DNA from 2 places in the Bacillus sp. FAU18 genome. Region 1 is predicted to be linked to the other one. Evidence: riboswitches for the same ligand, from Rfam matches in the RefSeq annotation. Region 1 holds a riboswitch; the other holds the start of a gene.
What was found. Region 1 has a riboswitch for S-adenosylmethionine ahead of metI (cystathionine gamma-synthase/O-acetylhomoserine thiolyase). Riboswitches for the same ligand answer to the same signal wherever they lie in the genome.
Positions count from the first base shown of each region.

Region 2: another riboswitch for S-adenosylmethionine. It lies ahead of metE (5-methyltetrahydropteroyltriglutamate--homocysteine S-methyltransferase); the one in region 1 lies ahead of metI (cystathionine gamma-synthase/O-acetylhomoserine thiolyase).

Region 1 is NZ_JBVYHZ010000003.1:521,649-539,651, forward strand. It holds gene thiO (glycine oxidase ThiO) at 1-43, shown strand, start outside; gene thiS (sulfur carrier protein ThiS) at 43-243, shown strand; gene thiG (thiazole synthase) at 240-1,010, shown strand; gene thiF (thiazole biosynthesis adenylyltransferase ThiF) at 1,007-2,017, shown strand; gene thiD (bifunctional hydroxymethylpyrimidine kinase/phosphomethylpyrimidine kinase) at 2,036-2,851, shown strand; gene fabI (enoyl-ACP reductase FabI) at 2,987-3,763, shown strand; partial or broken gene cotO (spore coat protein CotO) at 3,864-4,548, shown strand; gene cotZ (spore coat protein CotZ) at 4,642-5,091, opposite strand; gene cotY (spore coat protein CotY) at 5,219-5,707, opposite strand; gene cotX (spore coat protein CotX) at 5,858-6,373, opposite strand; gene cotW (spore coat protein CotW) at 6,462-6,791, opposite strand; gene cotV (spore coat protein CotV) at 6,832-7,218, opposite strand; gene yjcA (sporulation protein YjcA) at 7,378-7,734, shown strand; gene AC0OMU_RS03000 (hypothetical protein) at 8,015-8,221, shown strand; gene yjcZ (sporulation protein YjcZ) at 8,303-8,452, shown strand; gene spoVIF (sporulation-specific transcription regulator SpoVIF) at 8,585-8,839, shown strand; gene AC0OMU_RS03015 (ATP-dependent helicase) at 8,913-11,192, opposite strand; gene AC0OMU_RS03020 (hypothetical protein) at 11,309-11,563, shown strand; gene AC0OMU_RS03025 (GNAT family N-acetyltransferase) at 11,635-12,057, opposite strand; gene AC0OMU_RS03030 (YjcG family protein) at 12,061-12,576, opposite strand; gene AC0OMU_RS03035 (esterase family protein) at 12,613-13,335, opposite strand; SAM riboswitch class I at 13,503-13,622, shown strand; gene metI (cystathionine gamma-synthase/O-acetylhomoserine thiolyase) at 13,690-14,811, shown strand; gene metC (cystathionine beta-lyase) at 14,804-15,976, shown strand; gene AC0OMU_RS03050 (GNAT family N-acetyltransferase) at 16,006-16,554, opposite strand; gene AC0OMU_RS03055 (DUF819 family protein) at 16,624-17,814, opposite strand; tRNA gene AC0OMU_RS03060 (tRNA-Val) at 17,983-18,003, shown strand, end outside.
Region 2 is NZ_JBVYHZ010000003.1:654,742-666,919, forward strand. It holds gene proB (glutamate 5-kinase) at 1-828, shown strand, start outside; gene proA (glutamate-5-semialdehyde dehydrogenase) at 840-2,087, shown strand; gene AC0OMU_RS03745 (organic hydroperoxide resistance protein) at 2,215-2,640, shown strand; gene ohrR (organic hydroperoxide resistance transcriptional regulator OhrR) at 2,671-3,114, opposite strand; gene ohrB (organic hydroperoxide resistance protein OhrB) at 3,257-3,667, shown strand; gene guaD (guanine deaminase) at 4,000-4,470, opposite strand; gene AC0OMU_RS03765 (histidine phosphatase family protein) at 4,605-5,231, shown strand; gene metE (5-methyltetrahydropteroyltriglutamate--homocysteine S-methyltransferase) at 5,272-7,560, opposite strand; SAM riboswitch class I at 7,688-7,843, opposite strand; gene isp (serine protease Isp) at 7,976-8,935, opposite strand; gene rsbRB (RsbT co-antagonist RsbRB) at 9,158-9,991, shown strand; gene thiX (HMP/thiamine ABC transporter permease ThiX) at 10,024-10,788, opposite strand; gene AC0OMU_RS03790 (ABC transporter ATP-binding protein) at 10,763-12,178, opposite strand, start outside.

The sequences.
Region 1 (18,003 bases):
GCACGCATTCCGAATTGATCGCAAGGAGGCGGTTCAGATATGATGCTACAGCTGAACGGTAAAGACGTGAAGTGGGAAAAAGACACAGGTACAATTCAAGACCTGCTGGCGTCGTATCAGCTTGAAAATAAAATCGTTATCGTGGAAAGAAATAAAGAAATAATCGGGAAAGAACGCTATCACGAGGTTGAGCTTTGTGATCGTGATGTCATTGAAATTGTCCATTTTGTAGGAGGCGGATGAGCATGTTAACAATTGGCGGAAAATCATTTCAATCAAGATTGCTGCTGGGCACAGGGAAATACCCATCGTTTGACATACAAAAGGAAGCAGTAGCTGTTTCTGAGTCTGATATTTTAACATTTGCTGTGCGGAGAATGAACATCTTTGAAGCATCTCAGCCGAATTTTCTGGAACAGCTTGATTTATCCAAATATACGCTTCTGCCGAATACAGCGGGCGCCAGTACTGCTGAAGAAGCGGTTCGGATTGCAAGGCTGGCAAAAGCGTCAGGCCTTTGTGACATGATTAAAGTTGAAGTCATCGGATGCAGCCGTTCCTTGCTGCCTGACCCTGTTGAGACATTAAAAGCGTCTGAACAGCTTCTTGAAGAAGGCTTTATTGTGCTCCCGTACACGTCGGATGACGTTGTGCTGGCGAGAAAGCTGGAAGAGCTCGGCGTTCATGCCATCATGCCGGGTGCATCTCCGATTGGATCGGGACAAGGAATCTTAAATCCTTTGAATCTGTCATTTATTATTGAACAGGCGAAAGTGCCGGTCATCGTGGATGCTGGAATCGGCTCGCCTAAAGATGCGGCATACGCAATGGAGCTTGGAGCGGATGGCGTACTGCTCAATACGGCTGTATCGGGCGCTGACGATCCTGTGAAAATGGCTCGTGCCATGAAGCTCGCGGTGGAAGCAGGACGCCTTTCTTATGAGGCGGGACGAATCCCGCTTAAGCAATACGGAACGGCAAGCAGTCCGGGAGAAGGTCTTCCTGTATGACGGGCAGGTATTCAAGGCAGGAGCTGTTTGCTCCGATCGGCCCATCCGGCCAGAAAAAATTGAAAGAAGCGCGCGCCGTGATTATCGGCGCAGGCGCGCTCGGAACAGCCAGTGCAGAAATGCTGGTGAGAGCGGGAGTCGGCTCTGTGAAAATTGCCGACAGAGATTATGTGGAATGGAGCAACCTCCAGCGCCAGCAGCTGTATACAGAAGATGATGTCAAAAAAGAAATGCCGAAAGCAGCCGCTGCGGAGCGCCGTCTCCGTTCGATTAACAGCGATGTTGATGTGACCGGCCTTGTCATGGATGTGACAGCAGAAAATATCTTCGAGCTGATTAGGGATGCATCGATTATTGTGGATGCGGCTGATAATTTTGAAACCCGCCTGATCGTAAATGATGCTGCGGTAAAGGAAGGGATTCCTTTTCTTTACGGTGCCTGTGTAGGGAGCTACGGCCTCACCTTTACCGTGGTGCCGGGTTCTACTCCTTGCCTGCATTGCTTGCTCGATACACTTCCGATTGGCGGAGCAACATGTGACACAGCCGGCATCATCAGTCCGGCTGTTTTGCAGGTAGCAGTCTTTCAGGTAACAGATGCGTTGAAGCTGCTGACGGGAGAGGAGTGCGAGCCGGTGCTGCGCTCCTTTGACTTGTGGAAAAACGAGCGGTCAGAAGTGAGAGCGGCCAGTCTCAAACATGACGCATGCCCAAGCTGCGGCACAAAGGATTTTCCGTTTTTGTCATATGAAAATCAAACGAAAGCGGCTGTATTGTGCGGCAGGAACACGGTGCAGATCAGATCATCTGTTACAAAAGAAGCGGATCTTGAAGCGCTTGCCGGTCAGCTGAGACAGGCCGGGCTTGAAGTAGCTGCGAACCCGTATTTAATTTCTTGCCGCTCGGATGATATGAAAATGGTGCTGTTCCGGGACGGCAGAGCTTTGATCCATGGAACAAATGATGTTGCCCGGGCAAAATCCATTTATCATAAATGGATCGGGTAATAAAAGGAGTGTAGTGTAGTGAGTATATATAAAGCATTGACAATCGCCGGATCAGATTCAGGCGGCGGCGCGGGGATACAGGCTGATATTAAAACCTTTCAAGAGCTTGATGTATTCGGAATGTCTGCGATTACGGCGGTAACCGCTCAAAATACGCTTGGCGTTCATGGGGTGCATCCGCTGACTGTAGAGGCGTTGAGACAGCAAATTGACGCTGTTGCTGAGGATTTGAGGCCGGATGCAGTAAAAACGGGAATGCTCTGGAATGCCGACATGATTGAAGAAGTGGCGAGAAAAATTGACGAGTACGGATTCAATCGTGTAATTGTTGATCCGGTTATGATCGCAAAGGGCGGGGCATCCTTGCTGCGTGATGAGTCAGTTGCCACCTTAAAGGAGTTGCTCATTCCAAGAAGCTACGCGATTACGCCGAATGTCCCGGAAGCAGAAACGCTGACAGGAATGACAATCAGCTCGCTGGATGACCGAAAAAAAGCAGCGGAGCAGCTCGTCAAGATGGGTGCGCGGCATGTCATTATCAAAGGCGGGCACCAGCCTGAGGACAATCACATTACTGACCTTCTTTTTGATGGCAGCATGTTTATGCAAATCACCCATCCTTATATCAATACGAAGCATACGCATGGCACAGGCTGCACCTTTGCTGCGGCTTTAACGGCCCAAACGGCTAAAGGAGACAGCATCCATCAGGCATTTGAGGTTGCGGCCAACTTTGTCCGCGAAGCGGTGGAAAATACGCTTGGCATCGGGTCGGGACACGGGCCGACAAACCATTTCGCTTTTAAACGAAATAGCTTAAATACAAGCCGATGAGATCACCAGCTGATGGTGATCTCTTTTGCGTTTGCTACGGTATGCGCTTTTCATCTGGACAAGGTTATGATATGATAGGAATTAAGATCAGGTACTAATACTATGTCTTTATTAAATATAGGAGGCTTTATACATATGAATTTTTCACTTGAAGGCCGCAACATTGTTGTGATGGGGGTAGCCAACAAACGCAGCATCGCCTGGGGCATTGCGCGTTCTTTACATGAAGCGGGCGCACGTTTGATTTTCACATACGCTGGTGAACGCCTGGAGAAATCCGTTCACGAGCTTGCCGGAACGTTAGACCGCAATGATTCCATTATCCTTCCTTGCGATGTAACAAACGACGCAGAAATCGAAACTTGCTTCGCAAGCATTAAGGAGCAGGTCGGTGTAATCCACGGTATCGCGCATTGTATCGCGTTTGCCAACAAAGAAGAACTTGTCGGCGAATACTTAAACACAAATCGTGACGGCTTCCTTTTGGCTCATAACATCAGCTCATATTCTCTGACTGCTGTTGTCAAAGCGGCACGCCCGATGATGACTGAAGGCGGAAGCATTGTCACTTTGACGTACCTTGGCGGAGAGCTTGTGATGCCAAACTACAACGTCATGGGTGTAGCAAAAGCTTCTCTTGATGCAAGTGTGAAATATTTAGCTGCTGACTTAGGAAAAGAAAATATCCGCGTCAACAGCATTTCTGCTGGCCCGATCAGAACATTATCTGCTAAAGGCATCAGCGATTTCAACTCTATCTTAAAAGACATCGAAGAGCGTGCACCGCTTCGCCGCACGACAACACCTGAAGAGGTGGGCGATACAGCTGCGTTCTTGTTCAGCGATATGTCCCGCGGGATTACAGGTGAAAATCTTCACGTTGATTCAGGTTTCCATATCACTGCCCGCTAAGCTGGAACTATATCAAGCAATCCCGAATAGGGATTGCTTTTTTATTTCTTCTGATTTTCAGCTTTCTGTCATATAGATAGAATATGACACAATCGGAGGGATGAAGATGTCTAATAAGAAAAGAAACGCGGATAAAAAACCGCTCATGTATATTGTTCAGCCGGATTATGCAGAAACTACAAGGTCATCCATGCAGGAGATTGTCATCAAAAGAAAGGCCGACAAACCTGCTCCGCCAAAAGCTGAGGAAAAGCCGGTTTACCATGAGAAGCAGCAGGAGGAAGCCGTGGCACAGGATGTCCTGCAAGAAGACCAAAAGCCTGCAGCCGAACCAGTGAGTCAGCAAACACAAGAGGTGAGAGAGCCAGAGAACATAAAAAGCCAGGAGGAACAGAAAGCAGAGCCGCAGGCCGTAGAAGAAACCGTCGAACACGAGCCCCCGAAAGCAGAAAAAAAAGGAAGAGCCTGCACTTGAGACCCGGAAGCCTGAGAAAGAACCGGAAGCTGTCCATAATGCTGCCAAAGCGGAGGAAAAAGCACCGCCGGCAAGAAAAGTAAAGAAACCGATGAGCAAGATGTCTATTCATGAAAAAATTGATTTTTTAACAAAGCTGCCTCATAACATGCCGAGAGCGCTTTGTTTGATTGAAGCCAATGGAAGAACGTACAGGGGCGTGATTGTCGGAAGAAGAAATGATTCCGTCCTGCTTCGCACAACCGGAAACGGAGCCCCAACCGAACTTGCAATCGATGATATTACCTCTTTGCACCCGCTCGGTTTTTAACGAAAAAGAAAAAAGCTGCCCGGTCGATGTTGCCGGACAGCTTTTTTTACTTAGAGAAAAGCCTGCAGGCCTGCAAGCTTTTCCAGCTTATGATTAATGATGATGATGTGTACGATTGATTAATCGAGGATTTAAGCAGTTGATTGCGCAGAAGCAGTCTAAGTCAACTTCAATACAGTAGTTTGTTTTTTCAAGTCGGAAGACTTCACACACCGTATCTTTATCGGTGAAGTCCAAAATGTGTTTGTGTTCGTCAAATGCGATTAATAATGACAGTGTTGCGCAGCTTCCATGCACTCTTTCGACCCTGAAAAATACTGTATTAAAGCAAGGGCCGTTATCGAGTTCGCCGACATTTCCGAAGGCGACTAATGGCGTTGATTTTGATGTAAATATTGCAAAAGGCACTGTGTCGCCTAACGAATGGCTTACAGATAAAAGCTTAGAGTGGCAGCCGGTCGGGCAGTCTTCTTCAACAGCGTTTTGTAGTTCTTCAATATTTTCTACAGCTTCACGCACGCAGCTTGATGTTTTCTGGCTCATATTATCCCTCCTGCCTTATAAATTTGAGACTGGCGAAATGATGGAGAGTCAGCTGCCTCACGCTGGAAGCAGCTGAATGATTTGCACCTGTAATAGAGTTTGGAAGGGGATTCCTCTTTACAAGTGTTTATCCATTGTGATGATGCTTTTTATCTTTATGAGGCGATGTTCTGTCAACTAGCTCTGGTGACAGGCACTGAATCGCGCAGAAGCATCCGAGATCCACTTCAATGCAGAAATCTGTTTTTTCTAGCCCGAAGAAATCCGGGTCGCAAGGGTGGCAAACACTTAAGGTATCGCCTTTGACATCGACCGGGCGTAAAATAGAAAGTGTTGCACAGCAATCGCATAATTTTTCGACGCGGAAGAAAATGGATTCAAAGCATTGCATATCATCCACAAATCCCCCTACGTTTCCGAATGTGGAGAACAATCCGCCTTTTTTATCGAAAACGAGAAACGGAATTGTGTCTTTTCCAGCAATCGTAGGGTTTAAAAGGTTGGTATAGCAGCCAGTCGGACACTGTTCTTCAACTGCCTCCTGCTCTGCTAAAATCTTTTCCACTGCATCGCATACACAGTTCTCATGCCGGCCATGGGTTTTTCCGCAGCTCATTGATTTCAGCTCCTTCTTTATAGGGTATTTGACTTTAGTCCTTAACAACATATGTACCCGTGCCCCACTTGGTGTGGGTGAACGTCTATATATTCATCATATGCTTGGAAAATAAGAAAAAGCAGAGCGTTTTTAGCTCTGCTTTTAGACTTAGAGGACGAGTGTGATGGCTAAGAGTGCCACAAGTGTGTTAGTAGCTGTGGAAACCAATGTTGCTATATCAGCATCTACTGTTGTGATATTTACGCCCCGGGAGCATTCGATGAGAAGTTTTTGGCGGTTTACTTGTTTGTTAGCTGAAAGCTGTAACAAATCTTGTGCGACTAATTCGGCAATTACTCCGTCTGCAATGGATGTGAGAGCTACTGTTAGGACAGCTGCATTAACCGCCGTTACAACTGATGTTACGGCTTGAACGTCTGTAGATGAAACGTTGATGTCACAAGAGTCTCTGATAATAATTGTTTCATCGGAGACTTGTTTATTGAGATTTGCCTGAGCCAGATTTTGGTCAATGAAGGCATTGTCGTTGCCAAAAAACCCATTGCCATTACAGCAAACATCGCAATGACATTTTCTTTCTTCTTTTTTATCTTTTTCTTTTTCGTCTAACGGATGGTCACAGTCAGGATCAAGTGCAACCCAAGAGTATGGTCTGCTTTCCATATCTATTCCTCCTTTTCTTTTACTGTTATTAAATGAGCGAGCCTCTTACTTTGACTGAGGCATATATCCTGATGAAGAACCCTATTTTTTATGATTGGTTTGAATTGTTATTGTTTTGACGTCTTTGTCTGAGCTGTTCAATTAATTGTTCTCTCCGGCTTAGCGGTTTTTCGTTCTTTTTCTCTTGCGCGGCGGCTTCTTCTTTTTTCTTCTTTTGATTTTCAACTAATGCAGCTGATTTAGCCTGCAAGTCTTTTACCAGATTCAAGAGCATTTCTTTTTCTTCATCTGATACTTTTTTCATTTTGTCTTTCGTGACACCGTGTTTAAGAAAGATATTTTGAACCAGCATTTTCGTCATTGGATCAGCTTCCGGAAGCTTTTCAAGCTCTTCTTTGATTTTATCGTTATCTGACATTTGTTTTCACCTCGGCTTTTAAGTTTGTGAAAAGAAAGGGTTAAAGGACGTCAATTTCAAGGAGAATGCTGTTAAGCACCTGAAGCAAAATTTGTACAAAGGTTATTATTTCGTCGGCAGACAAAGTAATTTTGATGTTGCGGCTGTTGATAATTTTAATGATGGTTCTTTTTTTAATTTGCGAGTTATCGAGAATAAGAATTTCGCTTGCCACTGCGTCAGCCAAGTCCTCGTCGGCGATGACGAGCTGTGTTGCCAGGATAATCATTGTTGTCACCAAGGCTTGTATAGAAAGGGCAGCTGTTATATGTGACGTGTCAATTGTGATATTTTCGCAATCAATGACTTCGATCTGCTGTTCGAATTCGCTTGATAATTGCTCAAATATTGCAGGGTGCAGGGATTCGACTTTTTCTTCAAATGACATAACCTTCACTCCTTTCTTATCCATACTCTATATAATGCAAATGGGGTGCAGAGCGGAATAATAAAAATAACCAATTTTCTGCCGGACAAGATACAATTCATGAAGAATAGGGTTTTGGCATATATGTGAAGGGATCATGATTGGCAAAGGAGTGAACGAGTGGTTATAAATGGGCTGACAATTGTTCTTCTATCGCTTGCGGTCTTTCGGCTCGCCCGCCTGCTGGTGTTTGACACGATTATGGCGCCGCTTCGCAGTCTGTTTCATGAAGAGAAGGAAGAAAAGGATGCGGACGGGAACATTGAAACCTATATCGTGATTAAGGGAACCGGTGTCAGGGCGTTTATTGGTGAATTGCTGAGCTGCTATTGGTGCACAGGCGTGTGGTGCGCCGGCTTTTTGATTTTATGCCAGGCGTTGATCCCGCAAGCGGCGCAGTGGCTGATTTTACTTTTGGCGATCGCCGGCCTTGCCGGCATCATAGAAACGCTCGTATCAAAATGGCTGCAAGAATAAGGCGTTACTACCAGCAACTTTCTGTCAGAATACGCATAAAGTAGCATATATGACATAAGGAAAGGAAGGGGACAAAAATGAATCAGTATCATAAACCTTCCCAAAAATCTCCATATACAGATTCATCGTATCAATCAAAAAAGATAAAAAAGAAAGGCTGCGGGTGCGGAAATAAAAAGAAAAAGCCTCAATAGCCTGGCAAAGAAACCGGAGAACTCCGGTTTTTTGTTTTTTAACGGGGCGGCCTCGCTCAGCATATATCATAAGCGGGGGGATAAAAGTGAATGAGTTTGAAAAATGGATAGAAGGAAGATATGAACCACACGAACAAAAGCAAAAAGAGTATGAAGACACGATGGGCCGCATCAGAAAAGACTTGGATGCATTTGATAAAGCCGGTCTGGAATTTGAAGATGAGATTGAAGAGCTGGCTGAAAAAACGGAGGCCTTACTTAAAAAACATCAAGCTCAATATGATCAATCGTAAATCCGCAAACGCCCTATGCGAATATCCAAGCCGATCCAAGCAGCTCACATAGTGTATAGAGAGTAAAGGAGGTGCTTATCTATGGGCTTTGGATACGGATTCGGCGGCGGCTACGGCGGCGGCTGTTATGGCGGTTATGCTGGCGGTTACGGCGGCGGCTATGGTTCAACATTTGTTTTGTTGGTCGTATTATTCATTCTCCTCATCATCGTAGGTGCATCTTTCTTTTAAGATGTATTGAGGAAGTACGGGTTATAACCCGTGCTTCCTTGCCTTGTGTTTATTTTTAAAAATGTTGGAAAAGCACATTGTATTATGTGCATTCATACAATACCGTATTACTCCGCCAAAAGGAGGCGCATTATGGATAATCAATTTTTTAAGAACATCGAAAAGAAAACAGGTGTGAAGATGCAGGATGTAATGAATCTTGCCGGATCACTCCAAAACGCTAATTTTAAAGATGAAAATACAGTGCGCAGTGTGATTAACCGCGTAGCGCAGCTCGCAAACAGACGCGTACCAAAAGAATTAGAAGATAAAATTGTGGAATCTATTACAAGTGGAAAAGAAAAGCTTGATTTTGGCACGATTTCTAAAATGATGGATAATAAATAAGTGGATGGCCTGGCTGACTCACTGCAGCGGGCCTTTTTTTACAGTAAAAACCCGGCAGTAATCTGCCGGGCTGTTAATGATGCAAGGGCTGTCTTGCTTTCTGTAGCAGGGGATACAAAAATCTTGAGCGGTTGGCTGTTTTGCCGCGCCTGTTAGCGGGGCAAGACAAATATAAATGCTGTTTCGCCCGGGTCATGGCTACATATAAAAGGCGTCTTTCCTCCTCAAGAGCGGCCTCGTCTCCTTTTCTTGCCGTTTCTAATGAGAAATCGTGCGGAATCGAGCCGTCTACAGTGCCTAACACGTAGACTGTTTTGAATTCAAGGCCTTTTGACCGGTGAATGGTCATCAGCTGAACGCCATGTTCATCCGTTCTATTTTTCTCAGCGGCCCTCATATGGTCTACGTGGGCAAGAAAGTCAGGAATCGTTTTGAACTTCTTGGCGACAACCTTGATGTCACGCAAGTCATCAGAGCCTTTTTCCAGCTTGTTGCCCTCATTGCCCCGCTTTTTTAAATACTCGGAGAAGCCCATTTTTCCTTCTGCAAAGGTGATGGCTTCTACGGGCTTCATCGTGCGGAGGCTTGCAAAAAACGGTACGATTTTCTTGATTTTGTCCAGCTGGAATGGCTTCAGATCAGGCAATTTGGCCAGTGCTTTGATCATGGTACAGTCCTCTGTAATCGAGAGCGCCTTCAGCGTATTCAAAGCGGACTGTTTTAAAAACAAGGCGGGAAGCAAGTGTTTAATCGCTTCGGTGTCATCCTCATTTTGGCTGGCATACAAGTAGGCGAGAATCTGGCGGACGATCCGTCTGCTGTAAAACGATTGGACGCCGCGGTCAGCTGTATACGGAATTGACGATTGATGAAGCCTTTCATATATAGCACGGCCTCCGCTGTTTGTGCGGTAAAGAACCGCAAAGTCTTCTGGACTGGCTCCATTTTGAATTTTTTCTTTGATATCGGAAACGACCATTGTGGCTTCTTCCTCTTCATCATAAGGATAAAACAGCACAGGGACCTGAATGTCATCGCGGGCCGCTTCAAGCGTTTTGGCATATCTGTTTTTGTTCTTTTTCACGACGATATCAGCACTAGAGACGATCGGGTGCGTAGACCTGTAGTTCGCAGTTAAATAGATCGTCTTCGCTCCCGGATAATCCTTTTGAAAATCAAGAATGAAAGATGGATTGCTTCCGCGAAACGCGTAGATGGACTGGTCATCGTCTCCGACACAGCACAGGTTTTGCTCCGGGCTGGCGAGCATTTGCATGATTTTGTATTGAACCGGATTAATGTCCTGAAACTCATCAATTAAGATATACGTAAACCGAGATTGATATTGTTCCAGAAGGTCAGGCCGCTCGATAAACAATTCATAGCAGGCTGAAGCCATGTCATCAAAATCAAATTGGCTGTGTTCTTTTTTCTGGCGTTCATAATGTTCATATAAACGATAAACTTGTTTTTCCCACTCATCTTTTAGAGGGATGCGTTCATTTGGGACATAAGTGTTTTTCCAAAAACCGATCTGCTGCAGGGCTTGGTCAACTGGGAATTCTTTCTCATCGATGCCCTCTTCATAGAGCGCTTTTTTGATATATTGTTCCCGCTGCCACTCCATTTTCAGCAGATGCTCACCGTTCCATTTAGCAGAATTAGAGTGATACAAGATCTTATAAAACAGACTGTGGAATGTTCCTGTCACAAGTCTTCTGACTTTTGCCGGCTGTAATCCGTACTGGTTCGCCATACGCTCTTTCATTTCAGCGACAGCTTTTGTTGTAAAGGTGACAAGCAGCATATTTTCAGGCGGTATGCCTAAGTGTTCGATCATGTGGGCGGCACGGGCTGTCAGCACCCGTGTTTTTCCGCTCCCCGCACCTGCAAGCACAAGCAGCGGGCCCTCTGTTTCCGTGACAGCTTTCAGCTGATCCGTGTTTAAACCGACAGACGGAAAAAGGCTCGTATCGGGTTCTATTGTTTTTGGCACAAATGGTGTTCCTGGTTTAATGCTTCTAGGACGGTGCCATTCCGTAACAGCTGGGGACGGGTCAGCGGCGATCGCTTTTCCCTTGGGTAAACGAATGACACCAGATTCCTGATCGTCTTCTTTTTTTTCCTCTTTAGCGGGCTTCGGTTCGCACGCCTCCTCACATGCCGGAAAATCGCCTGGCTGGCGATGGATAAACTCTGGCGGATCGGCGATGTTAAGCCGTAACAGAACGGGCTTTCCGCAATGAGAACAAAATAAATGTCCTTTTATTCCCTCTTCAAAGAGGAATTGATAATGTTCTCTCGAATATGTATGTAAATGTATGATTCTATCATTCAGTCGGGCGCATTTCAAAAAGGGGTCCTCCCAATCAAAAGGTGTTCATTACAGACAATGACTATCATATCAAAAGAAATGTGTTTCAAAAAGTAAGTTTAAGGGAAAAGAGACAGCAGAGGGGTGGGTATTGTATGATATATGCAGGTCAAATTCAGAACCAGCAATACGCTCAATATGCTAATAGAACGATTGGACATAAGCAGGATTATGCCGGAACCGAAAAAATCAGCTATGTCCCGTTTCAGCGGGTATACAAAGAACTGGAAAAGCAGCAGGAGAATCAAACGGCCGCTGAAAGAAAAGTAAACGAGATGAAACGTAAGCGCTCTCTTTATAAGAGGTTGCGAGAAAAAGGAATGGGCACATATATTAATCGATATGTATAAAAAACCGTTCATACCAGAGAACGGTTTTTTATATGCAGTAAAAATCCGGATCTCAAAAGATCCGGATGCGTTCAGTCCTTCATCATTTGTAAGTGCGGAATGCCGGCATCGAGGAATTCTTTTTCAGAAAGCACGCGATACCCGTGTTTCTTGTAAAACGGCACAGCCTGTGTTTGCGCGTTTAAAATGAAACCGGAAGCGCCTCCGTCTGCCGCGGCTTTTTCGAGCGCTTTCATAATGATGCCGCCGACACCGGCTGAGCGGTGGCTTTTCAGTACGCAAATCCGCTCTAACTTGCCGTAGCCGTCCTTCATGCGCCATCTTCCAGCGCCGACAGGCTTTTCACCGTCATACACGACGATATGCTCTGACTCATTTTCAAGTTCGTCAATTTCTTCTTCAGCAGGCACGTTTTGTTCTTTGACAAAGACTTCTTCTCTTACATAGAATGCATCTTTCAGTTGTTCTTCACTTTTTGCGATAACTGCTTTCAAACATTATTCTCCTCTGCCTAGCAAGAAGGTTTCATATACTGTCCACGATCCGTTTTCCAACTGGTAAAGCAAGTGGAAACGGTCAACGATTTCTTCATGCGACACTTCCTGCATTTTTAATTGTCCCAGCACATCTGAATGCTCGTCGTCGGAAAGGTTTTGGCCGACCGTCACATGCGGAACGAAATTATATTCCTGTTCGCCTGCCAACACACCGGTGTATAGCTTTTCATTGAGTGTTTTTAACTCTTCCGTCGGTTCTGCTTTAATATAAATGACATTATTAACAGGCGCAAATGAGCTGTATTTTGTCATTTTGAGAACGATTGGGTGGGACTCTTTTGCGATGTTTCTTAAATGTGATACGAGCTGATCCGCTTTCTCCTCCGCGCATTCAAAGGATGCTCTCAGCGTCAAATGAGGCGGGATCAGAGAGTAGCTTGGGTCATAGCGCTTTCTGTAAGAGTTTGCAAGGTCTTGGAGCTTTTTTGATGGAAATAAAACGATTCCGTATTTCATATTATGTCCCTCCTGGAAATAAAGTATGATAGAGTGTTAAAGCATTTTTTTCAGCGCCGGGGTGATGAGCGGCTGCCAGTATGTCCATTTGTGGTCTCCGTCAAATGGCTCAAAATAATAATCAGAAAGCTTCTTCTCCAGCAGCTGCTTCAGCTCCTGGTTCGGTTCTGTAAAGTCCAGGATGTTCCCGTCTGTCGTGTGGACGTCAGTTTCTTTTGTTCCAATTTGGTGATAAATAGAGAGGTGTTTGATATCGTCTGACTGTTTTACGGCTTCTAGTACGTGTTTGTCAACATAGGGAGACTGCATGATGATGTTGCCAAACATATTCGGATAATCAAGCGCTGTCATAAGTGACACGGTTGCTCCGAGCGAATCACCGATCAGCGTTCGGCCGTAACCGATCTGATAGGTTGGATACTCATCATCTGCAAAAGGAACGAGCTCATGGGCGATGAACCGTTTATACGCCGAAAATTTTGAACCCTCCGGATGATAGGTGTTTCTGCGCTCTTTTACATCCTTATAAGGAACACCGATAATAATGCTCCGGTCTATTTCGCGTTTCGACAGCAATTCCTCAACCTGTCTGCCGATTCTCCCCAGCCTGAAATAATCGTGGCCGTCCTGCGCGATAATGACATGGTATTTATAAAGCGGGGAGTAGTTGGACGGCAGATAAACAAGTAAGGTCATTTCCTCGTTAAGCTCTTTTGAAAAGAATTTCTTTTCTTGCACTGTGCCGTTTTTCGGTGCCATAAAAACATTCCTCCAGGACATCACTATACTTTCTTGCATTTTCAATTATTGTACCATGAATTATTAGAAATTTCTCTCTTTAAACGGTTCGACACACGAAGAAAAAAGTGTTGAAATAAACTGTGAATTGCGCTAATATAAAACAATCAGAAAATTGAAATCGATATTTCTTATCGTGAGAGGTGGAGGGACTGGCCCTTAGAAACCTCAGCAACCGGCTTGTTTTGCATGTGCAAAGCGCCAAGGTGCTAAATCCAGCAAGCGTTTTTATGCTTGGAAGATAAGAAGAAGCGTTAAACCCCTTCTTCTTATGAAGAAGGGGTTTTTATTTTGAAAAGGGAAGGTGTCAGCTATATGTCACAGCACGTTGAAACGAAATTAGCCCAAATTGGGAACCGAAGCGATGAAGTCACGGGAACAGTGAGTGCTCCTATTTATTTATCAACAGCATACCGCCACAGAGGGATCGGAGAATCAACTGGATTTGATTATGTCCGCACAAAAAATCCGACACGCCAGCTTGTTGAGGACGCCATCGCTAACTTAGAAAACGGCGCAAGAGGGCTTGCCTTTAGTTCGGGAATGGCTGCTATCCAAACGATTATGGCGCTGTTTAAAAGCGGAGATGAACTGATCGTTTCATCGGACCTATATGGCGGCACGTACCGTTTATTTGAAAATGAATGGAAAAAATACGGATTGACTTTTCATTATGATGATTTCAGCGATGAGGACTGTTTACGCTCTAAGATTACGCCGAATACAAAAGCGGTGTTTGTGGAAACGCCGACAAACCCCCTCATGCAGGAGGCGGACATTGAACATATTGCCCGGATTACAAAGGAGCACGGTCTTCTGCTGATCGTAGATAATACATTTTATACACCGGTCTTGCAGCGGCCGCTTGAGCTGGGAGCTGACATTGTCATTCACAGCGCAACCAAGTATTTAGGCGGGCATAACGATCTGCTTGCTGGGCTTGTCGTGGTGAAGGATGAGCGGCTCGGAGAGGAAATGTTTCAGCATCAAAATGCAATCGGCGCTGTCCTGCCGCCATTTGATTCGTGGCTTCTGATGAGAGGAATGAAGACGCTGAGCCTCAGAATGCGTCAGCATCAGGCAAACGCGCAGGAGCTTGCGGCGTTTTTAGAAGAGCAGGAAGAAATTTCGGATGTGCTGTATCCCGGAAAAGGCGGCATGCTGTCCTTCCGTCTGCAAAAAGAAGAATGGGTCAATCCGTTTTTAAAAGCACTGAAGACCATTTGTTTTGCAGAAAGTCTCGGCGGGGTGGAAAGCTTTATTACATACCCTGCGACCCAGACGCACATGGATATTCCTGAAGAGATCCGCATCGCAAACGGGGTGTGCAATCGTTTGCTGCGCTTTTCTGTCGGAATTGAACATGCGGAAGATTTAAAAGAGGATCTAAAGCAGGCATTATGTCAGGTCAAAGAGGGAGCTGTTTCATTTGAGTAAACACAATTGGACGCTTGAAACCCAGCTCGTGCACAATCCATTTAAAACAGACGGCGGAACCGGGGCGGTCAGTGTACCGATTCAGCACGCCTCGACTTTTCACCAATCTTCATTTGAAGAGTTCGGGGCATATGATTACAGCCGCTCTGGCACGCCGACAAGAACAGCTCTCGAAGAAACAATTGCCGCATTGGAAGGCGGAACAAGAGGATTTGCTTTCAGTTCAGGCATGGCTGCTATCTCAACAGCATTTTTACTGCTGTCACAGGGTGATCACGTTCTTGTGACAGAAGATGTATACGGCGGAACCTTCCGTATGGTGACAGAGGTGCTGACCCGGTTTGGCATTGAGCATACGTTTGTCGACATGACGGATCGTAATGAATTGGCGCGGAGCATCAAGCCGAACACAAAGGTCATTTATATGGAGACGCCATCAAATCCGACACTTGGGATTACGGATATTAAAGCGGTTGTTCAGCTTGCAAAAGAAAACGGCTGCCTGACCTTTCTGGACAATACATTTATGACGCCGGCACTGCAGCGTCCGCTTGATCTCGGCGTGGATATTGTACTTCACAGCGCGACAAAATTCTTAAGCGGACACAGCGATGTGCTCTCAGGTTTGGCTGCTGTCAAAGATGAAGAGCTTGGGAAGAAGCTGTATAAGCTGCAAAACGCGTTCGGCGCCGTCCTTGGCGTACAGGATTGCTGGCTTGTCCTGCGCGGATTAAAAACATTGCAGGTCCGTTTAGAGAAAGCGAGTCAAACAGCCCAGCGGCTTGCGGAATTTTTCCAGAAGCACCCGGCGGTGAAGCGCGTGTATTATCCGGGACTGGCTGATCATCCCGGCGCTGAAACCCATAAAAGCCAGTCGAAGGGAGCGGGCGCCGTGCTATCTTTTGAGCTTGAAAGCAAAGAGGCCGTTAAGAAATTAGTCGAGAATGTGTCACTGCCGGTCTTCGCTGTCAGCCTTGGCGCAGTGGAATCAATTTTGTCCTATCCGGCAACGATGTCTCACGCGGCAATGCCTAAGGAAGAGCGTGAAAAACGCGGTATCACTGATGGCCTGCTCCGTCTGAGTGTGGGCGTCGAACATGCAGACGATTTAGAACACGATTTCGAACAAGCGCTGAAAGAAATTGCTCCAGTTGCGGTTCGTTAAAAAAGAAGCCGGGGATGTCCCGGCTTCTTTTAGTATTGTTCGTCATCAGGATTCAGAATCGCGAGGACTTGATGATCCTCCCAAACGCCGTTAATTTTCACATTTTTTCGGGCGATGCCTTCTTTATGAAATCCCGCTTTTTCTAAAACACGCATGGACCCGAGATTACGGGGCATCACACCGGCTTCAATCCGATGCAGTTTCAATTCGTGGAACGCATAATCAACAACCAATCTGACTGCCTCTGTCATAATGCCCTTTCCATTATGGGCTTTGTCTAAAAAATACCCAATGAACGCAGTTTGCAGCGCGCCACGGATGATTTGAAAGAGCGAAACCGTCCCGATTAATCTATCGTCTGACGCTGTAAAGATGCCAAAATGATATTCTTCATCTTTCTCAAGTCTTTCCTGATACTCGGTTATCCGTTTTCTTTGCCCCTCAACCGTATAGTAATCGTCTGCGCGTATCATAGAAAACTGTTCGAAAAAATCTCGATTTTCGCTTTGCAGCCGCAGATTTTCTTCGGCATCCGTTACTTCTAAAGGTCTAACATAAATGGTTTTTCCTTTTAACATACAGTGATCTCTCCGTTCTCATGTCAGCATTCCTCTTACATTATTCTCAGGGAAATGCAAATATCCTTTTTATAAGAAGGAAGAAAACCAATTTCCCATAAAAGTGCCAACATAGTTGCCGATTAAGTAGCCGAGCGTACCGACAAGCATGATCGGGGCGACAAGCTCCCGCCATCCCTTGGCAATTGCCATCGCAGCCGCAGTCGTCGGTCCCCCGACAGTAGCGTTGACGGCGAGCAGAATTTCTTCAAGCCGCACACGGAACAATTTTCCGGCAGCTAAGGAAACTGATAAATTGCTGATCGCAATGATAAACACGAATAATAGAATAAGAGGCGCATTCGTGACGATTAAGCGGAGATCTGCAGGAATGCCGATCACCACAAAAAACAAATAAATCAAAAAGGTTCCAAGCTCCTGAGATCCATTGAGCCTTTCAAAAAAACGCGGGAAAAGAAAAATGATAAGAACAGTTAAAGACGTAAGCACCAGGTACTGATCGCCAAGCGTACCGGTCAGCAGGGGATGAGAAAAAATGCTTTTAAAATAACCGGAAACCTTCATACTCACCGCAACAAGCGCGAAAGCAGCACCGGCATTAAATGCGATATCCTTTAAGGAAATATCCTTCCGTTTCCAATAGCTTTCAGCACTGTTTCCGCTGTTTCCATCGGCTTTTACCTTCTCTTCAAACGGCATGGCATAATGCCGCTGAAACCATTTGAGTGCAGGAATGCTGATTAAAATAAAAAACAAAAGCGCCATCATAAAATTATCAGCCACAACGGTAGCCGACACATATTCACCAGGCGTCTCAAATTTTGCCGCCATCGCCGCAAAGTTGACCCCGCCGCCGATATAAGAGGCGCTGATCATCCCACCGATTTTATCTAAGTAAGGAATATGCTGTTTGAGTAGAAAAAAAGCTAGAATGCTCCCAAGGACAGTGCCAGCGGAGCTAATCAGAAAAATAAACAGCAAACGCCTGCTTTCCTTAAAAATTTGCCTAACATTGATCTGAAACAATAAAAGTGGTATCGCCAGTGGTACCACATAAGACCACACAGTGTCATACACAGGCGACTCAACAGGGAGCACTCCTACATTTGTAAACACCATAGCACCTGCAAGGGCGATAATAGCGCCCGACACAGCAGAAGCCCACTTAAAGCGCTGCTCCAGCCCGATGCTCACTGCCGCCCACACCGCAATAAACCCCCATAATATCCAAACATCATCGGAAGAAATCAAAGAATGCAAAACCCCATCACCCCTATTGTTAGAAAATTAAGACATATTATAATGGCCGGGGAACAGAACAGCAAGTCCAAAAAAAGTTTTTCTGAAAAAGCAGTTGACGAATAGAAGGGAAGGTTATATAATAGAACTTGTCAGAAAGACAACAACATACCCAGCCATACATATCATGATTCCGTAGCTCAGCTGGGA
Region 2 (12,178 bases), 130 kb from region 1:
AAACAATACTCACTGACTCCGGGACAAATCCTTTTAACGAGAAATGATTTTTCGAAAAGAGAACGGTACCGAAACGCGTATGCTACGATAATGGAATTATTGGAACGCGGCGTCATTCCGATTATCAACGAGAACGATTCTACATCTGTTGAAGAATTGACATTCGGAGATAATGATATGCTTTCTGCGTTAGTCAGCGGATTGATTCACGCGGACCAGCTCATGATTCTCACCGACATCAACGGACTGTATGATGCAAATCCGAATGAAAATCCTGAGGCGAAACGATTTGATTATTTGCCGGAGATCACGCCTGAATTGCTTGGATATGCAGGTTCAGCCGGATCAAAGGTCGGCACCGGCGGAATGAAATCAAAGCTGTTAGCCGCACAAACCGCGCTGTCTCTGGGAGTGAAAGTATTCATTGGAACAGGCAGCGGAGAGCAAAAACTTGCGGATATTTTGGACGGCAGGGGAGACGGCACTTATATCGGAGACAAAGAACTATCTTCGGTTAACAACACAAGGCAGTGGATTCAGTTCCACTCGCCGATATCGGGAGAAATTATCATTGATGCGGGTGCCGAAGAGGCGATGATCCATAATGGAAGCAGTCTTTTGCCCGCTGGCGTTGTGGGTGTGAACGGGAGCTTTCCGAAAGGGGCGGTTGTGGAAGTCAGGGGACCGGGCGGCGTGATCGGCAAAGGCCAAACTCATTACTCCTCTGAGGAGATTATGGAGGCCAAAGGCAAACGCAGTGACGAACTTGATTTTGAGAAAACGTTTGAGGTTATTCATAGGAATGACTGGGTCAATGTAAAAGACTAGGAGGCGGAAAAATGAGTGAAGTTTCTGTAAAAGCGAAGCTGGCGAAAGAAGCAGCAGCCGAAATGATCATGAAAACAACAGCCGAGAAGGATGAGGCGCTCAGCCTCATTGCAAACGGACTCCGTAAAGAACTGGATTTTCTCTTGGCGGAGAATGCAAAAGACATTGAGAACGGAAAAGAGAATGGTTTAACACCGGACATCATTGACCGTCTCACACTGGATGAGAAACGGATACGCGATATCGCGGACGCGGTGGAGCTCTTAATCGACTTAGCGGACCCAATCGGCGATTCTCTTGAAACGATTGAAAAAGAAAACGGCCTGTTTATTGAAAAAGTCCGTGTGCCGCTCGGTGTCGTAGGAATGATTTATGAGGCGAGGCCAAACGTCACAGTTGATGCGGCTACCCTTTGCCTGAAGACAGGGAACGCGGTTGTGCTGCGGGGGAGCTCCTCAGCCATCCACAGCAACAAAGCGCTCGTCAGTGTCATTCACAGAGCACTTGAGCAATCAGCGCTTCCGATTCACGCTGTGCAGCTGATTGAGGATACGAGCAGAGAGACAGCAAAAGAGCTCTTTACGTTAAATGATGGCTTAGACGTATTGATTCCGCGCGGAGGCAAGAAACTGATTGATCTCGTTGTGAGAGAATCAACAGTTCCTGTATTAGAAACGGGAGCAGGAAACTGCCACATATTCATTGACGAAACAGCCAAACCGCAAATGGCAGAAAAGGTTGTCGTAAATGCCAAAACGCAGCGCCCTTCCGTATGCAACGCGATTGAATCATTGCTGATTCACAAGGCTTGGGCAAGACAGCACGGGAAAGAATTGCTGAACCAGCTGGAAAACGCGGGAGTTGAAATTCGCGGTGATGAATTGGTATGTGAACTTCATCCTTCAAGCAAACAAGCATCAAAAGAAGATTGGGAAACCGAATTTTTAGCGCCTGTCCTCAGCGTAAAGACGGTTGAAAACGTCCAAGAAGCTGTGAAGCATATCCAACAATACGGCACCAATCATTCTGAAGCGATTTTAACTGAAAATGACAAAAACGCGGCATATTTTCAAACGGCTGTCGATGCTGCCGCTGTCTATCATAACGCGTCAACCCGCTTTACCGACGGCTTTGAATTCGGCTACGGAGCCGAAATCGGCATCAGCACGCAAAAGCTTCATGCAAGAGGACCGATGGGGCTTCCTGCACTTACTTCTACAAAATACATCATTAAAGGAACTGGGCAAATCCGTGAATAGCGGGGCAATGTTCAATGAAAAAGCTAATCTCGTAACGAGATTAGCTTTTTTTTATACGAGAAAAATTGACATATCAAATTTAATTGTGTACAATTCAATTGTATAAAATATATTGGGGGAATGAAAAATGAGTCAGCCATTATTTACAGCAACTGTTTCAGCGGTAGGAGGAAGAGAAGGAAAGGTCATTTCATCAGACCGCGTTCTTGAGCTTGATGTCGCAATGCCGGGGACACCGAGAGCCAAGAAATTAGAAAAAGCGACAAATCCAGAGCAGCTGTTTGCAGCAGGTTATGCAGCTTGCTTTGACAGCGCCCTGCAGCTTGTCGCAAGAACAGAACGGGTAAAAGTAGAGACAGAGGTTACGGCGAATGTAAGCCTGTTAAAGGATGAAGCAGACCAGGGCTATAAGCTGGGTGTGACGCTGCAAGTAAAAGGAGAAGGAGTCAGTGCATCAGAATTGGAGGCGCTTGTGAAAAAAGCGCACGGCGTCTGCCCGTATTCAAAAGCAACCTCCGGAAATATTGATGTGACACTTGAAGTTGCTGAATAAATAAAAAGAGGATGCCTGTACAAGGCATCCTCAATTTTTTTGATGAAGTGTTTCCAGCAATGTATATAGAGCGGATTTTAACTGTTTGAGATCCTCCCCAGACTGCTTTGAGAGCCCCAGAATTGTCTCTGGAATATCAACCGCTTTTTCTTTTAATAACGCTCCGTCCTCTGTCAGGCTGATCAACACGGACCGCTCATCCTCTTCAGATCTTTTTCTCGTAATCAAACCCTGTTGTTCCATTCGTTTAAGCATCGGAGTGAGCGTCCCTGAATCTAAATACAGCTGTTCGCCCATTTTTTTGACAGTAAGCGTTTCATGTTCCCATAACAATAGCAAAGCCAAATATTGAGGGTATGTTATATTCAGCTTATCAAGCAGCGGCTTGTATTGCTTTGTCATTTCCCGCGAACTCGCATATAGCAAAAAACAAAGCTGATTCTCCAATTTCATATGATCAAATTTATTTTCCATTTTGTTCACCAACTCTTTTTTGTCATTCGATTCTATTGTATCTGAAAAACCTCACTTTTCCTATTCTCGGCAAACTTAGCATGTTTAAAAAGATCAGAAAGGGAAATATAACAACTAGATACAAATAAGGAGGTTGGGAAATATGTCACTATTTACAGCAAAAGTAACCGCGCGAGGCGGACGGGCAGGACATATTACATCAGATGACGGTGTTCTTGATTTTGATATTGTCATGCCAAATGCCAAAAAAGAAGGACAAACCGGCACAAATCCGGAACAGCTCTTTGCGGCAGGGTATGCTGCATGCTTCGGCGGCGCGCTCGAACACGTAGCCAAAGAGCAGAATATCGAAATTGATTCGGAGATTGAAGGGCAGGTCAGCCTCATGAAGGATGAGAGCGACGGCGGGTTTAAAATTGGTGTCACACTTGTTGTGAACACGAAAGATTTAGATCGGGAAAAGGCACAAGAGCTTGTCAACGCCGCTCATGAATTCTGTCCTTACTCAAAGGCAACCAGAGGAAATGTTGATGTAAAACTAGAATTAAAATAATGACCGGCATCCTGAGGGTTCTCAGGATGTTTTTTTGTGTCGGAGCGGGTGTGATCTTTTCGAGGTCTGAGACATTTCTTATAAATGGATTCAGACTTATATCCATTATGAATTGACGCGGAACGGGGTAGGAGTGGGCACAGATTATTGATAAAACGTCAGATAAGCGATCACAGCGTTTAAAGCCTGCAAAAGTTACAGATGAAGGGGGCGGCTGGCTCGGTGTCTGCCAAGCTGAATTCCGGCTCGTATGATTGCTGTTTTGTATTTGCACAGGGCAAAGCGGCTACTTGGAGAAATAACTAGGACCAGGCCGCACATGCCTGATCCTTTTAATATTCTTTCTTGTTGGCAAAATCCCGCCATGCCTGAAACGGGGATAAATGCTCCATAAGAGTCACTTGATAAAAGGGGATCGTTCTTTCTTCAGCAGGTTTATCAATTTCTTTATAAATGAATGAATCATCAAACCCGGCTTCGGCAGCGTCAGTGTGCTCAGCTGCATAGAAAACGGCTTTAGGCCGGGCCCAGTAGATGGCGCCCAAGCACATTGGGCATGGTTCACAGCTCGTATACAAAATGCAGTCATCAAGCTGGTATGCTCCTAGCACCTTACAGGCTTTCCGAATAGCAGTGACTTCCGCGTGGGCAGTCGGATCATTGCTTGTTGTGACGTTGTTCTGTCCCTCGGCAATAATGACTCCGTCTTTCACGATAACGGCTCCAAAAGGCCCGCCGATTCCTGCATTCACTCCTTCACATGCGAGAGTGACAGCCCGTTTTAAGAACGTTTCATGATTCATCCCAATCCCTCCTGTCAATAGAGTGTTATTAGTATAGCCGAAAAAAGGGCAAAGAACATTCTCAAAAAAGTGTAAAATAAACAAAGTTTTTGGGGGATTTGCTAAGATAAGAGGAGAAAAGAGGAGGGGTAATCATGCTGCATTTATATATTGCCAGACACGGACAGACCCAATGGAACGTAGAAAAACGGATGCAGGGCTGGATGGATTCTGATTTAACAGAACTTGGGCTGTACAATGCCCGTGCTCTTGGGGAGCGTCTGAAGGATATTGAAATGAATCAGGTATACATCAGCCCGAGCAAGCGGACAGAAGAGACAGCAAAAACCGCACTAGGGTCGCGCAGGCTCCCGCTGGTGATAGATCATATGTTCAGAGAAATGTCACTGGGCTCATGGGAAGGGAAAAAACAAGAGGATATTGAAAGGGACGAACCAGATCTTTTTCACGCTTATTTTCATTATCCTGAAGCTTATCGCCAGCTGGGAAGTGAAACGTTTTTTGACTTTGAAAACCGGGTAAGGCTGGCTCTCCAAACGATTTTAGACAGCCATTCTTCCGGTAATGTTCTCTTGGTTACCCATTCTGTCTTTATATTAATGCTGTTAAATATCATAAAGGGAAGACGCGTTAATGACATATGGAATTCTGCTTACATACATGATACATCATTGAGCCTTGTGGAATTTGATGAAAATGGAACTGCCGAAATAATAATAGAAGCGGACGGGAAGCATCGGAAACCGATTTCCGCTTTCTAATAGAAAAAACCATCTGCCAAATGCAGATGGTTTTTTCAAATTATACTAGCTGTGTCTGCTGTGCTCTTGCCTGTTTTGCGGCTTCAACCATGTTTTTCAATGCTGCAACCGTTTCTTCCTGCTGTCTTGTTTTCAATCCGCAGTCCGGATTTACCCAGAAGCGGTCAGTCGGACAGACGGCAAGCGCATCAACGATAATATTGTACATTTCTTCAGTTGACGGCACACGAGGGCTGTGAATGTCATATACACCAAGGCCAAGCCCTTTCAAATACGGGTGGTTTTTTAAGTAATCTAAAAATCCTCCGTGGCTTCTGCTATGTTCGATTGTAATCACATCGGCATCAAGATCATTGATTGTATCAACGATATCTTCGAAGTTGCTGTAGCACATATGTGTATGAATTTGTGTCTCGTTTTTCACGGAAGAAGTGGTTAATCTGAATGCTTCTGCCGCCCAAGTCAAATACTCATCCCAATCGCGGGTTTTCAATGGAAGGCCTTCACGCAGCGCTGGTTCATCGACTTGAATGATTTGAATGCCTGCGTCTTCAAGCGCTTTAACTTCTTTGCGAAGGGCAAGCCCGATTTGGAAGGCGATTTCTTTCCTCGAGATGTCGTTTCGAGGGAAAGACCAGTTTAAGATTGTAACCGGGCCCGTCAGCATTCCTTTCACATGCTTGGAAGTCAATGACTGTGCGTAGACTGTGTCTTTCACTGTCATCGGTTCAATAAATTCAACATCTCCGTAAATGACTGGCGGGCGGACACAGCGTGAGCCGTATGATTGAACCCAGGCATATTTAGTGAAGGCGAAACCGGCCAGCTTTTCACCGAAGTATTCGACCATGTCTGTCCGTTCAAATTCGCCGTGAACAAGGACATCAAGCTCCAATTCTTCCTGAATATCAATCCATCTTTTTGTTTCCGCATTGATAAAGTTTTGATACTGTTCATCGGACCACTCAGCTTTCCGCCATTTTTGGCGTGCGCTCCGCACTTCAGCAGACTGCGGGAAGCTGCCGATCGTTGTCGTCGGCAAAAGCGGAAGGCCGAGAGATTCATTTTGCAGGGCTAAACGTTCTTCAAACGGAATCGGACGCTTGAAGTCTTTATCAGTTAATTGCTCAAGCTCTTTCTTTTGTTCAGAATTGGCGCCTGTTGCAAACTGTTTAAGCGCCTGGATATCAGCCTTAGCCTGCTGAATCTCTTCGCTGATCGCCGCTTTTCCTGATACTAAACCTTCTTTCAAAGCTGTCAGCTCGGCCAGCTTCTCTTTTGCGTAGGACAATCCGTTCAATAGGTCTTTTTCCAAATGCTCATCAGGGTGTTTCGCTACCGGAACATGTAGCAGGCTGCTGGAAGGCTGAATCCACAGTTCATCAACTTTTGCAATGCTGAGAATATCAAGAACGGCATCGAGACGCTCTTCAAGGTCCGCTTTCCAAATGTTGCGTCCGTCGATAACGCCGGCTGCCAGCACTTTGTCTGTCGGAAAACCATGTGTTTTAAGCTGTTCTAGGTTTCTGCCTTTGTCGTGAACGAAATCAAGGCCAATTCCCTGAACCGGGTAAGAGATCAGCTCTTCATACGCATCAACAGAATCAAAATACGTCTGCAAAAGCACATTCAAGGATGAAAGCTCACTTGTAATGCTTTCAAATAACTCTTTTGCGCCGCGGACATCTTCACTAGAGGCGGTAACGAGCGCCGGCTCATCGATTTGAACCCATTTTACGCCTTCTTCTTCAAGCTCTTTCAAAAGCTGTACATATAATGGCACAAGGCGTTTTTGGATCGCTTTTGCTTCGGACGGTTCATAGCCTTTAGCGAGCGTAACGAACGTATAAGGGCCGACAATCACAGGCTTTGTTTCCACACCGTATTCCTGTTTGATCCGGCGATAATCTTCGAGTTGTTTGTTTCTTGTCAGACGGAACTCAATGCTCTCGTCATATTCCGGAACGATGTAATGGTAATTTGTATTAAACCATTTTGTCATTTCACTAGATACAGCGTCTTTGATTCCGCGGGCGATAGCGAAGTATGTATCGGTAGCGTCAGTCAAATGTCTGAACCGTTTCGGGATCCAGTTGAAGCTGACTGCTGTGTCGAGTACATGGTCATACTGTGTGAAATCAGAAACAGGCACAACATCAATCTGCTGGTCAATTTGTGTTTTTACTGCGGATAAAAATAGTTCGTCGATTTGCTTTAAAAACGTATCTTTATCAGTACTGCCTTTCCAATACGCTTCAAGTGCTTTTTTCCATTCCCGGTTCAGTCCGATTCTCGGAAATCCTAAATTCGATGTTTTGATGGTTGTCATTGTTTCTCCTCCTTTATATGTAAAACACTCTCTTTAACCCGCGGATACAGGCTGCTAAGAGGTTTTCTCACAACAAAAAGCCTCTTTCCCATGAGAGAAAGAGGCTTTTCTACGTAAAACACTGCCTCTCTCATCTCTCAGACACAATCTGATGGAATTAGCACCGTGCCTTATGAGACATCAGTCTCGGCGCGAAAAGCAGTGCGCCCCATTTCACAATGGCATTACGGTCGGTTGCTGTTGGGGTCAAAAGGCCAATCCCTCGCCCAACTCTCGATAAGAGAAAATGTTATTAATTTTTTGAAAAGTTGAATCATTTGTTGGTAATCTTAACAGTAATTCAAATTCATTGTCAACATAGAATTTGAAATTTTTATTTACATGATGTGGTGTATATTATATAAGAAAAATAATCTTATAGGGTCAACAAATGTGATTGCTCTGCTTTTTCTGCGAGCTCATCAGGAGCTGTTAAATACAGGAATCCATTGCCTGCCAGCGTTTTTGCAATATCAAGAGGAAGTGTCCTGCGGATTAGCTGTGCGAAAACCTCAGATTCAGAAAGCTTTCTTTGAAATGATTCTTCTTCATAGCTTTTGATTAAAGCAAGCGCACCGCTGACATGAGGGGCAGCCATTGAAGTGCCGGTCAGCTTACCGTACTTCTTGTTGGGAAGGGTGGATAAGATGTTTTCTCCTGGTGCCACAAGGTCAATCTCTTTATTTGCGTTAGAAAATTCTGACAATTCTCGCGCTACAGAAACAGATCCAACTGCAATCACTTCATTATAAGCTGCGGGGTAGGAAAGCTCTTCTGTGCGTTCGTCGCCGTCACCTTCATTTCCCGCTGCACAAACGACAAGCACTCCGTTTTTCACTGCGTTTTTCACTGCTTCTTTTAGCTCTGGCACATCGCTTGGCCCTCCAAGGGACATTGAGATGATGTCGACTTTCTGTTCCACCGCGTAGTTGATGCCGTTAATTATCCATTCGTATTGTCCGCTGCCGTTCTCGCCGCCAAGAACCTTCACAATCAATAGGCTTGCCTCAGGCGCGACTCCGGCAATGCCTCCGTTTGAATCATTAGCTGCAATTGTTCCGGCGACGTGTGTGCCGTGTCCGTTGTAGTCGGAAATCGCATCTTCCTTGCCGCCGTCGTCATCCGTGAAGTTCTTTCCGCCGATGATTTGATTTTTTAAATCAGGGTGGCTTGTGTCGCAGCCCGTGTCTAATACAGCAACTTTAATATTTTTGCCTTTTACCCCTTTTGCCCACATTTCTGGCGCCTTAATCACTTTAATGCCCTCAGGAAGCTCGTTTACATCCATGATCTGCTCATTCGTCACATACGGGATCAAGCGGATTTCACCATTCATAAAAAAGCCCTCCTTTTTTATGCTTTCAAGTGGATTCAAGGGTGTTGCCTCATATTATATGAAAAAAGCAAGCGCTCGGACAGAGCCATTTGAAGCATTTTGAAAAAATAGGATACACACCAAAGAATTAGTAATCTTCAAAATATTGGATGGCTTCGGCGTGTATGACTGGGATTCAACTGTAAGTCAAGTTATAATAGTGTTGGGGAAAGGAGCAGTGTCATGAAACTGAATGAAAAATTATATGCATTTTTTTCAGAGCATGTGGAACAAATGGCCGAGGAATGGATTGAAACGATGGAGGAAAGTGATCCGAATTCGCTTTACGCCCTACATAATGCAACAGTAACGGAAGAATTGAAAGAGCAGGACAGAGAATTTTACCGGCATCTGAATTACATGTATGTTTTACCGGAAAAACAATTTCTCGAAGAGTTTCAAGAGTGGGTCATTGAGCTGACCAACGATCAAAAACATCTCGACACACCGGTTCAGTATGTCATTCGGGAGTTTATGAGAAACAGGAGATTATATACGAAGTATTTTGAGAAGTTCGCAGAAGAAAATGAATCAGCGTTTGAACCGGGAGAGAAGCAAAAATGGGCAGATTTGATTGTAAAAGTATTTGATTTCACCATTTATACATTCGTTGATCACGCTGAAATGAATGCCAAGCAGCAATTAAACGCCCAAAGAGAAATGATATTGGAATTAAGCTCACCTGTCATTACCCTGAGCAAATCAACAGCTCTGCTGCCGCTTGTCGGTGACATTGATACCGAACGGGCGAAGTTTATTCTGGAAAACACGCTTCAAGCTTGTGCGAAAAGACGTGTGGAGCATCTGTTAATCGATCTGTCAGGTGTTGTTGTGGTGGATACGATGGTGGCGCACCAGATCTTTAAATTGATTGAGGCGCTTAATCTGATCGGTGTCCGGTCAACCCTGTCAGGAATCAGGCCTGAAATTGCGCAAACTGCTGTACAGCTGGGGATTGACTTTTCGAATATTACTATTAAAACCAACCTTGCCCAAGCATTAAATTATCATCAATAAGAAAAAATCCGCTATCGTCGATAGCGGATTTTTTATGAGGCAAAACAGAAAGATACGAGAAAAGATCCTGCGAATAACAAGAGAACGAGGCAAAAGAACAGCCAGTCGCGCCGGTTCACGCTCAATGTCCTGTAATATGTCCGGTTTCTGCTTCCTGTAAAACCTTTCGATTCCATCGCAAGCGCTGTCCGTTCCGCTTTTCTGATGGCGCTTGCCAATAGCGGTATGGTATATCGTTTTAACGCACTGATTTTATTAATGATGCCGCTCTCCGCCGCTCCTCCTCTGATTTTATGAGCCTGCTGAATCAGCTGGACCTCATCCTTTAGCAGCGGAAGAAAGCGAAAGCCTGCAATGACACCGTACGCGAGCTTTGGTGAGAGCCTGCACTGCTGGACAAGGCTCAGCATAAATAAAATCGGATCGGTTGTAAAAACAAACATCATCGATAAGGCGGAGAAGCATAAAATACGAAACCCGAGAGAGATGCCGACAGACACATTATCGCTGTTAATTGAGATAGGGCCTGCTTGAAACAAAAAATTATCCGGTGTTGTCGGCACCTTTCCAAAAACTGCGGCTGTCCACACGCATCCGAATGCTAAAATCAAAAACGGAATCGTAAACAACAGCCATTTTTTCAATGGGATTCCGGCCGCCAGTAGAACGCCCGCAACGATGATGATATAAAAACATGCCGGAGTGTAAGGGTTGTAAATAAACGACAGCATGACGACACAACAAAAAACCGCCGCCGCTTTCACAGTCGGATTAATGAGATGTAACGGCTGCTTCATCACGCACCTCCTCTTGATATGCCATCCATTCATATAGAAGGGGAAGGGTGAGCTTTGCTTTTTGGACAAGCCCTGTTTCTTGAGAAAACAACTGCGCTGGAGATCCGTCAAAGGCCAGGCCCGTATCGTGAAGCACAAGCACGCTGTCAGCATACGAAGAGACTAGCTCCATATCGTGTGTAATTATAAGGACAGCGGTTCCCTCTGCCTTGATACGCTGAATCATTTCCATGCATTCAGCCGCTGTGCGGGCGTCCTGGCCAAAGGTTGGTTCGTCTAATAATAAAACCTTTACGTCATGCATGAGCATAGTAGCAACGCTCAGTCGCCGTTTTTGCCCTTGGCTGATCGCAAACGGATGATGATCAGCCAAATGCGCAAGACCAAAACGCTGCAGCAGGTGTTGCGCTTTTTTCTCAGTTTCAGCATTTGCTTTCTGGCCGAACAGAAGCTCGTCATACACCGTATCGGTGACGAATTGATGCTCAGGGTTTTGAAAAACAAATCCCATCCGTTTACGCAATTCTTTTTCTTTATATTTCTGCAGCGGCTGGTCATTAAGAAGGATTTTGCCGCTTTGCGGTTTCATGAGACGGGCCAAAACTGATAGGAGCGTCGATTTTCCAGTTCCGTTCGGACCGACAAGCGCCGTTAAAGAACCTTCGCGCAACGAAAAGCTGATGTCTTTGAAAATCGCCTGCGGTCCTCTCGCGAACGAAAGGCTGCTGACTTCAAGCACACTCTCCCCAGAAGGGGCTTTCTTCTTTTTGGCATGCCCGGCAGGAATAGGCTCTTTGAACAGCATCTCTTTTGATAAAGTAAACGGCATACTCAGCTTTTCCTGCAGATGACAGACCTTTGGAATGGCGATGCCCAATTTCTTTAGTGTCTCCGCTTCATGCTGAAATAGATTTTTCGTCAGGCCATCCAGCGCCTTTTTGCCTGATTTGTCGAGCACGATCGTTCTCTCAATCCAAGGCGCCCATTCATCAAGCTGGTGCTCAATGACGAGGAGGCTGAAACCTTTTTCCCGCTGAAGATCTTTCATCAGATGAACGAACTCCCGTGCTGAGAAAGGGTCTAAAAGAGAGGTCGGCTCATCTAAAATAATAAGCTCAGGCTCCATCGCCAAAATACAGGCGAGAGCCACTTTCTGCTTTTGTCCTCCTGAAAGGGTTGAGATCGTTTTTTCTTTTAAATGGGTAATGCGTAATTTTTCTAATACGGCGTTGATTTTCTCTGTCATTGCTTCTTTTGGAACTTGCAGATTTTCCAGCCCGAACGCTATTTCGTCCTCCACCGTCAGCATGCAGAACTGCTGATCAGGATCCTGAAAAACGACCCCGGCATGCTGAGCAATCGTTTCGGAGGTTTCAGCATCTGTGACCGG